DNA from 2 places in the Rouxiella sp. WC2420 genome. Region 2 is predicted to be linked to the other one. Evidence: predicted binding sites of a transcription regulator. Region 2 holds the regulator's gene; the other holds the start of a gene.
The links. The regulator LexA, encoded in region 2, represses DNA repair genes until DNA is damaged. The targets are predictions, from matches to a motif close to TNCTGTATGTACATACAGNA.

Region 1: sulA (SOS-induced cell division inhibitor SulA) is a predicted target of LexA. The motif match lies at 2,004-2,023, and genes of this name have one in related genera.

What each region holds. Positions count from the first base shown of each region.
Region 1 covers NZ_CP165628.1:3,700,879-3,705,312, reverse strand. The annotation lists gene ompA (porin OmpA) at 45-1,118, opposite strand; gene sulA (SOS-induced cell division inhibitor SulA) at 1,476-1,982, opposite strand; gene AB3G37_RS17260 (TfoX/Sxy family DNA transformation protein) at 2,202-2,819, shown strand; gene yccS (YccS family putative transporter) at 2,867-4,434, opposite strand, start outside.
Region 2 covers NZ_CP165628.1:4,897,001-4,901,434, forward strand. The annotation lists gene AB3G37_RS22570 (CsbD family protein) at 126-335, opposite strand; gene AB3G37_RS22575 (hypothetical protein) at 569-1,297, opposite strand; gene lexA (transcriptional repressor LexA) at 1,765-2,373, opposite strand; gene AB3G37_RS22585 (diacylglycerol kinase) at 2,477-2,845, opposite strand; gene plsB (glycerol-3-phosphate 1-O-acyltransferase PlsB) at 2,974-4,434, shown strand, end outside.

The sequences.
Region 1 (4,434 bases), 1.2 Mb from region 2:
GCGGGGTTTTTTAATTCAGAGCTATCAAAAGATAGCGCTATTACTTAAGCCTGTGGCTGAGTAACAACGTCTTTGATGCCTTTAACTTCAATTTCTACGCGACGGTTTGGTGCAAAGCCAGCGATCTGAGCTTTAGTTGCACGACCAGATTTGTAACCGAGGTTACCAGTGATCTGGTTACGTTCGCCTTCACCACGTGCAGAGATCTTGTTAGAAGGGATACCTTTAGATACCAGGTAATCCACTACTGATTGAGCACGTTGCTCAGACAGTTTCTGGTTAGATGCTTCTGAACCGACTGGGTCAGTGTAACCCAGAACTACTACTGAACCGTCTTTCGGATCCAGTGAGCTCAATTGGGTGTACAGCTGATCCAGAGCCTGACGGCCTTCTGGTTTCAGAGTTGATTTGCCGAAGGTGAACAGAACGTCAGATTTCAGAGTGAACTTGTGAGTCTGTACAACTGGAGCTGGTGCTGGTGCCGGAGCAACAACTGGAGCTGCTGCATCTTCCTGACCGAAACGGTAAGAAACACCAACAGACAGGTTAGCGTTGTCTGGACGCGCGCCAACAGTAGCAGCATCACCAATGTTGTTAACCCACTGGTATTCCAGGCGGGTAGCCCATTGTTTGGTGATTGCATATTCGAAACCAGCTGCAGCCACTGGAGAAACACCAGTGTCGTTATCGCTGATGCGAGTGCCGTTGCCAAAGTTGCCTTTAGAATCTGCACGCCAAACCATTGCACCCAGACGAGTGTAGACATCCAGATCGTCAGTCAGTGGGTAGCTCAGTTTGGTGGTCAACTGAATACCTTGAGTTTTGAATGCGCCGTTGTTTACGCTGCCCTTGTAAGCCATACGACCAAGCCAGTCATATCCCAGTTCGAAGCCCACGTATGGGTTCACTTGGTAACCTACAAACGCACCAGCACCCAGTTGGCTGTCACGAGTTGGGCCATTGCCTACGCCTTTGTATGCGTTTGACATACCATGGTCGTGATACTGGGACCAGCCCAGTTTACCACCGGTGTACCAGGTGTTATCTTGCGGTGCGGCTTGCGCTACGGTCGCGAAACCTGCCAGTGCCACTGCTAATGCGATAGCTGTCTTTTTCATTTTTACGCCTCGTTATCATCCAAATAGGCAATTGAGCTTTAAGCTTTAAGCCCTTGGTTAAATTCCTTCGTCCAAGTTATTGCTTCACTTAGGTACTTGCTACTTTATCGTAAGCATTATAAGAGCAACCTTGGCGAACTAAAGTCTACAACGTGGCGGGAAAGTTACAAGCTTGATGTGATAACGCTCAGGAAAAAAAGAGGAAAATGTACACATTTCTTAACATCATAGACAAAATGTTGACGAAACTATGGGTTTTAAAAGCTCAAAAACACCCGAATTTACTGGGCTAAAAGGCCTTTTCAGCACAAAAAACTGAAAAGGTCTCATTTTTCGTAGGATTACTCCTAATTTGAATTAATGGTATACGGAAGAGTGAATTTTTACTGCTGAGGGTTGTCCGGCGACAGAAAAGGGGTCGTTTTGAGGCTTCATGATGAAACCATACGATCCTCCGACCTCTGCCGCGATCTGCAATCTTTTGCGATCTGAGTCACTTAATTCTGGCAACCATCCCAGCACGACGCTGTAGTTCCCGGTCAATAAAGCGCGCTCCATGGCATCGACGGATGCGATCCCCTGTAATTGGCTTACCTGCACTATTTTACTGACCGGCAGACCTGATTGAGCAAGCCAGCGACGGCTAAGCTTTTGCGTTGGTGTCAGCCACAGTAGCCACCGAGACTGCTCACCGAGGTGGTGTAAAAGAGGTAAAAGCAACTGAACTAGCGCGGGTTGATCTTCACTATAGACGAACTCACTGAGTAAGCCACTGTTAGCCTTGGAATTCTGGCTCATCGGCGCAGCGCTTGCCGAAAGGGGATGCTGACTTAAATGAGGGTAATGACGGTGATGAGTTCGCATAGTATTGTTCCACTAGTGAGTAACTGTATGGATATACAGTACTGCTGCTGTGGCGAGAGATCAACCTAAATTTTCCAAGACGTCTCGCATTTTTTTAATGCAATGGGCAGTAAATGAATTTTAGATTTGGCGGCATCCCTCGCTTTGCGTATTTTGCCTTTAGCGTTTCATGTACTTATAAATTTCTCATTGATAGCTACCATGGATAAGGAAATCAATATGTTAAATGCAACTAAAGCAAGGGTGGCTCAGGCCATAAAAGTGCTTATACCACTTGGATTGATCCAATCAAGGCCACAGTTTGGTGGTTACAGTCTGTCATCGGGAGGCGCGATGTTTGCTCTTGTCGCCGAAGGGGAACTTTATTTACGTGCGACTCATGAAAACGAAGCAATGATGAAGCAGCTTGCGATGCGGCAGTTTATCTATCCCAAAAGAGGGATCGAAATCTCGCTGCGATATTTTCAGGTTGACGAAGCTCTGTGGCAACAGCCGCAGCGTCTGATTGAGCTGGCCAATGACTCAATTGCGGGGATGCACAGTGAGCAAGCGCAAAAAAAGAACAATCCTGCACGATTAAAAGATCTGCCCAACATTAGTCTGTCGATGGAGCGTCTGCTCTGGCAAGTTGGGGTGAAAAGTTTCGATGAACTGCGATCGCAAGGCGCAATCAACACCTACGTTAAGCTAACTTTAATCAATAAGAAGGCGGGGTTGAATATGTTGTTTGCGCTGGAAGGGGCGATTTTAGGGTATCATCAGACCGTATTACCTGACGCCTCCCGCCATGAACTCATCAACTGGTTCAATCTGCAAAGGCAGGAGGGCCAAGTGTAAGCATAACCAGCAGGCAAACACTTTCCCTGCTGGTTAATGCGTTAATTTTATGCGACTTTTTCGACGGTGGAGATTTTCACACCCAGCGTGGTCATTTCCGGCAGATGCTCAATCAACAATCTAAGCTGCTGTAGCACCAGCTGTTCTTTGGTATCTGCAGCCGTGGTTTTAGCCTGGATCCTTTCTGACAATTGACTGCGCAACTGATGGATATGGGCCTTTTCTGCGCCTTCGCTATGCAGTGCTCCATCAACATAGCTGGCTGCATCATCCAGCAGCTTTAGCGTTTCAGTATCCTCAAGTTTTTCACGATGAGCCCCCAGCGTGGAGATATAGCTGAGCATGGTGTGATTGAGGCAAAGCAGGCGAAATGCCGATTCCAGCGTGTCCGGATTATTGTCTTTCTCAGACGTCATATTCGACACCACCGACGCTAACTCCGCGTCGCAATTATGCGCGTCGCGCCTGGCGATACGATAATCCAGGCCATTATCTTTGCCCTGATGATATTGCACCAGAATGGCATCCAAATAACGACAGTTGGCGTAAAAGGTTTTGTTGACCACCGCGGGTAACTGCCGGAATCGCCAGTCCGGCCAAACATAGCTGACGGCCAACCAGGCAATCAGGCAGCCTAGCAGGGTGTCGATGATGCGCGGGATAGCGACCTCAAATCCTTGCCCCATGAGGTTGAACAATAGCAGCGCCAGCAGCGTAATAAACATGGTGGCCTGCGCGTATTGCACGCTGCGAAAGGTAAAGAACAGCATCCCGCAGAGTACAATCAAGATCATTTGCCCCTCAAGAGAGGGGATGAAGTAGAGGATTGGCATCCCCAGCGCCACACCGGCTAGCGTACCCACTACGCGCAGGGCCAGACGCCGACGAGTAGCGCTATAGTTTGGCTGGCAGACGAACAGGCTGGTCAGCAGGATCCAGTATCCATGATTAAGCCCGCTGAACTGAATGAACGTGTAGCCGACCAGCAGCACCAGCGACATTCTCACCGCGTGGCGAAATAGAGCCGATTTCGGTGTCAGATGACGTGAAATACGCAGCCAAATATCTTGAAATCCACTTATTCGGTCATCGGCAAACGTTTTTGGACCTGCAGGCTGGTCGTCAGAAAGCGCCTGCTCAGACTCCATGTTCAATAGATTGGCATCGATGGCGCGCAGGTTTTTAATCAGATGGCGTAACGCTTTGATCAGGCTGCTGTCATGATCAAGGGCAGACTGGCGCTCAATAGCCTCGCCAAGCCTTATAAAAGCCCTCTCAAACAATGGATTATGTTGATATTTTTGACGATATAAAATGCATTGGGACAGTTGCTGACAGGCGGTAGATTGCATGCTCATCAACCGCTGCAAGCGGAACAAAATATCGGTGTGATGAAATTGTTCGCTAAGCTTTTGATACTGCACGTGGATTGAACTGGCGCGCTCATGTATATCCTGCGCGACAAAATAGTACTGCAGCGTGCGCCGTGTTCCCTTCTGGCCGCGATCCCCTTTTAAACGACTTTGTAGCGCCGTTTTGGTTTCATTCAATGTTGATACCAACTGGCTGTTGGCCATCGCCAGATTGACCAGCTGCTGGTTGTTGCTGCCATCCT
Region 2 (4,434 bases):
AAGGTTTGCGAAATGTTTAGATATAAATGAATTAATTGGGTACATCCTTGTACCCTGCATCCTGAAAAGCGCCTTGGGTAGGAGCAGCTTTAATTCTCAGGATGCAGATTCAGAGATATCAGCACTTACCAGTGGTATTTGTTATCTGATTCCCAGGACTTAAGTTCCTTTTCAGCCTGATCTTTCTGATATCCGTATCTTTCCTGAATCTTCCCTACAAGCTGATCGCGTTTACCTTCGACCACGGTCAGGTCATCGTCGGTCAACTTACCCCATTTCTCTTTGATTTTACCTTTGAACTGCTTCCAGTTACCGTCTGCTTGGTCCTTATTCATAATAAACTCTCCTGTTAAGCTTAGGTTTTACTGCATTAGATAAATGCTTATCAACATAACTAATTGTAGTCGATGGTTTCGACCATGCAGGATATTTTAGGGGATAAAGCCATAACTAGGATTAATCTAAAGCATTTAAAACCAGCTATCGTGCTTCTAAAGGGGCCACTAGCTTCAACGCCGAATCGAGATGCACTAAGAGTTAGTTAAAGAGTTGGTTAAATCGATGAGTATCAATTGTCTTCTGGAACAAGCCGGTAATCACCAGCATCATTCCTTTTTTTATAGACCTGTTGAGCTTTTGTATAAGTTATTTTATTTAAATCTGGCCATTTATCATTATATAATTCAACCCCAAAATCCTTCCACGCGGTTTCATTATCACACCTGCCAGCCATGAAATAGACAAAATCTATGGCCTCATCCAGAGTCTCCGCATTCCGGGCACCAGGATTTTTCTTAAATTCCGCTTCGCTAATCCGAAGATCTGCTGCCTTACTCATCTTATCTATTAAGCTTTTTGCGGCTGTCGGAGTAAAATGTTTGTGTTGTTTATTGATAACTTGTTTCGTCCACTCATATATATCTGAATTTAGATTCTGCCCGCAATAAATTTGACCGTCCTCACACCCCTTCATGTAAGCTGTTAAAAAAATGTAAAAATTACTTTTCAAGCCACCTTGATTGACAAGGTTTTCAGGAGGAGTTTTGAAACCTTTAGAATTATTTGAAATTTGCCCTTTCTCTGTAAGATTTCCATCCTCTACCAGCAGTCCGTAAAATTCTTGTAATTTTACGGACGTATCAGCAAGTCTTTTATCATTCAGAGTCTTACTCCCCCCTTGCCCTGCAATAACAATATCGACAAGGCTATTTACCATAGTATTAATGTTATTTTTTTTAATAGCTTGCTTAGAAAAAGCTGGATTTTTGGATTTTTTAAATAATGATTGAAAAGGCATACAATCTTCTCCGTGAAATTTTCTATCCGTTTAGTTTAGAACTCAATACTATTTCTGAATAGGTGGAAGCCTAACCTGAATATGTTAAACAAAGCTGTAAAAGACCACGTTACGGGAATAGCTTCTCCCACTCAAAGCGTGACGATAATTTGGAGAATTCAATTGGTAATACCAGCACCCATAGCGCTTTGTCGAAGATACTTAAAAGTCATTTAAGCTAACATTCACGACGGCGGCTGAGAGAAAATCTTGCCTACCAAGTAAGCTATGAGAGGAATAAAGCGTAAAACGCAGGAGAAATAGGGAGTAGCGTGCGTGCGTGAGAGAGATATAGAGATACAGAGATACAGAGATACAGAGATACAGAGATACAGAGATACAGAGATACAGAGATTACAGGATCACTTGAGCATGACGATACTAAGAGTATCGTCATGCTAATGGCGGACAGCCTGAGACCGGAATTGTTAAGACCAGTCGCCGTTGCGGATGACGCCGACGGCTAGACCCTCAATGCTGAAATTTTGTTGGCGCAAATCGACAATAATTGGTTCGAAATCGCTATTTTCTGGCAGAAGCTGCACCGTGTTACCCTGCCTTTTGAGACGTTTAACGGTAACTTCATCGTCAATGCGCGCGACAACAACCTGACCGTTGCGAGCTTCCTGCGTTTTATGAACCGCCAGAAGATCGCCATCAAGAATGCCAATATCACGCATCGACATACCGCTGACGCGCAGCAGGAAATCGGCGTTAGGTTTGAACATTGACGGATCAACCTGGTAATGGGCTTCGATATGCTGGGTTGCCAACAGAGGTTCACCGGCGGCAACGCGGCCAACTAGCGGCAGACCTTCCTCTTCTTCCATCAGCAAGCGAATGCCGCGAGAAGCACCTGAAACTATCTCAATCACCCCTTTACGCGCCAGAGCTTTCAAATGCTCTTCTGCTGCGTTAGGTGAGCGGAACCCCAGACGAGTGGCAATCTCTGCACGGGTTGGCGGCATACCGGTGGTGGAGATATGATCGCGAATAAGGTCATAGACCTCTTGTTGTCTGGCCGTTAGTGCTTTCATTCCGCCCCCTGGTTGTTTATACAGTCTAGCTGTGAGTATATACAGGTAATGGTGGAATGAAAACCAAAGAGTGAACAAAAAGCGACATTGAAATACTTATAAATTATAACCATCGCGGCAGCAGGATTACCGCCCAGGTAAAGATTGCAAAACCGATGGCGATAAACACCGCTGCAGAACCCATATCTTTGGCGCGACCGGAAAGCTCATGGATGTCTGGACCGATGCGATCGATGGCAGCTTCAACGGCGCTGTTCAATAATTCGACAAGAATCACCAGAACCAGCGTTCCGACCATTAAAATACGCTCGACGCTACTCACATCAAGGTAAAATGACAGTAAGATAGCAGGGACCACAACGAGAGCTTCCTCTCGAAAAGCGGCTTCATTCTTCCATGCCGCTTTTAATCCTTTTAAAGAATAGCCCGCTGCCTTATATATACGGGTGAATCCAGTGACCTGATTTGGCATTATATTTTACGTCTTAAGTTTGTTTATAGGCATTTTAGCCTGATTTCGTTGTTCTATCACCACAGATCTCATACCAGCTTTCTGGTATCCTTGCGGCGACTTGCTAACAAGAGGCTTTACGTTTTTTTATGTCAGGATGGCGTAGACTTTATTATACCTTGCTGAATTTACCGCTTTCTTTGCTGGTAAGAAGCAAGGTCGTTCCTACAGATCCGGTGACGGAGTTGCGTTTAGATCCAACTCGTCCAATTCTGTACGTTTTGCCTTACAACTCTAAGGCCGATCTTCTCACTCTGCGAACCCAGTGCCTGGCGCAGAATCTTCCCGACCCGCTAATTCCCCTTGAAATCGATGGCGTGCATCTGCCAAGCCACGTTTTCGTCAGCGAAGGTCCTCGCGTATTTTCCTATTATCATCCGAAACAGGAATCAGTAAAACTGTTCCACGATTACCTGGATCTGCATCGTAATAATCCAAATCTGGATATTCAGATGCTGCCAGTTTCGGTCATGTTTGGTCGCGCTCCGGGTCGTGAAGGTCAGGAAACGCCACATTTGCGCGTGTTGAACGGCGTGCAGAAATTCTTCGCGGTGTGGTGGCTGGGGCGTGACAGCTTTGTGCGCTTTTCCAATACCGTTTCTCTGCGTGATATGTCCATCCAGCATGGCACAGACAAGACGATAGCCCACAAATTGGCTCGCGTCGCGCGCATGCATTTTTCCCGTCAGCGACTGGCTGCAGTAGGTCCACGCCTGCCCGCTCGACAAGACTTGTTTAACAAGTTGCTGGCCTCGAAAGCCATCGAAAAAGCGGTGGAAGACGAAGCGCGCAGCAAGAAAATCTCTCATGACAAGGCACAACAGAATGCCATCGACTTGATGGAAGAGATTGCCGCCGACTTCAAATATGAAGCCGTTCGCCTGTCCGATCGCGTTCTGGGCTGGACCTGGAACCGCCTGTATAAAGGCATTAATGTACACAATGCCGAGCGCGTGCGTCAGTTGGCTCAAGATGGTCAGGAAATCGTTTATGTGCCCTGCCACCGTAGCCATATGGACTACCTGCTGCTGTCTTACGTGCTTTACCATCAAGGGCTGGTTCCTCCACATATTGCTGCGGGTATCAACCTGAACTTCTGGCCAGCCGGTCCTATCTTTCGCCGTCTTGGGGCGTTCTTTATTCGCCGCACCTTTAAAGGCAATAAACTTTACTCCACGGTATTTCGCGAATATCTCGGTGAACTGTTCAGTCGCGGTTACTCGGTAGAATACTTTGTCGAAGGCGGGCGTTCGCGTACTGGCCGGTTGCTGGAACCAAAAACCGGCACTCTCGCCATGACTATTCAGGCCATGCTGCGCGGCGGTTCACGCCCTATCACTCTGGTACCGATTTATATCGGTTACGAACACGTGATGGAGGTAGGCACCTATGCCAAAGAGCTGCGCGGGGCAACGAAAGAGAAAGAAAGCTTCCTGCAGATGATCAATGGTTTGCGCAAACTTCGCAACCTGGGTCAAGGCTACGTAAACTTTGGCGAGCCGCTGCACCTGACGCCTTATTTGAATAAAAAGGTCCCTCAGTGGCGCGAC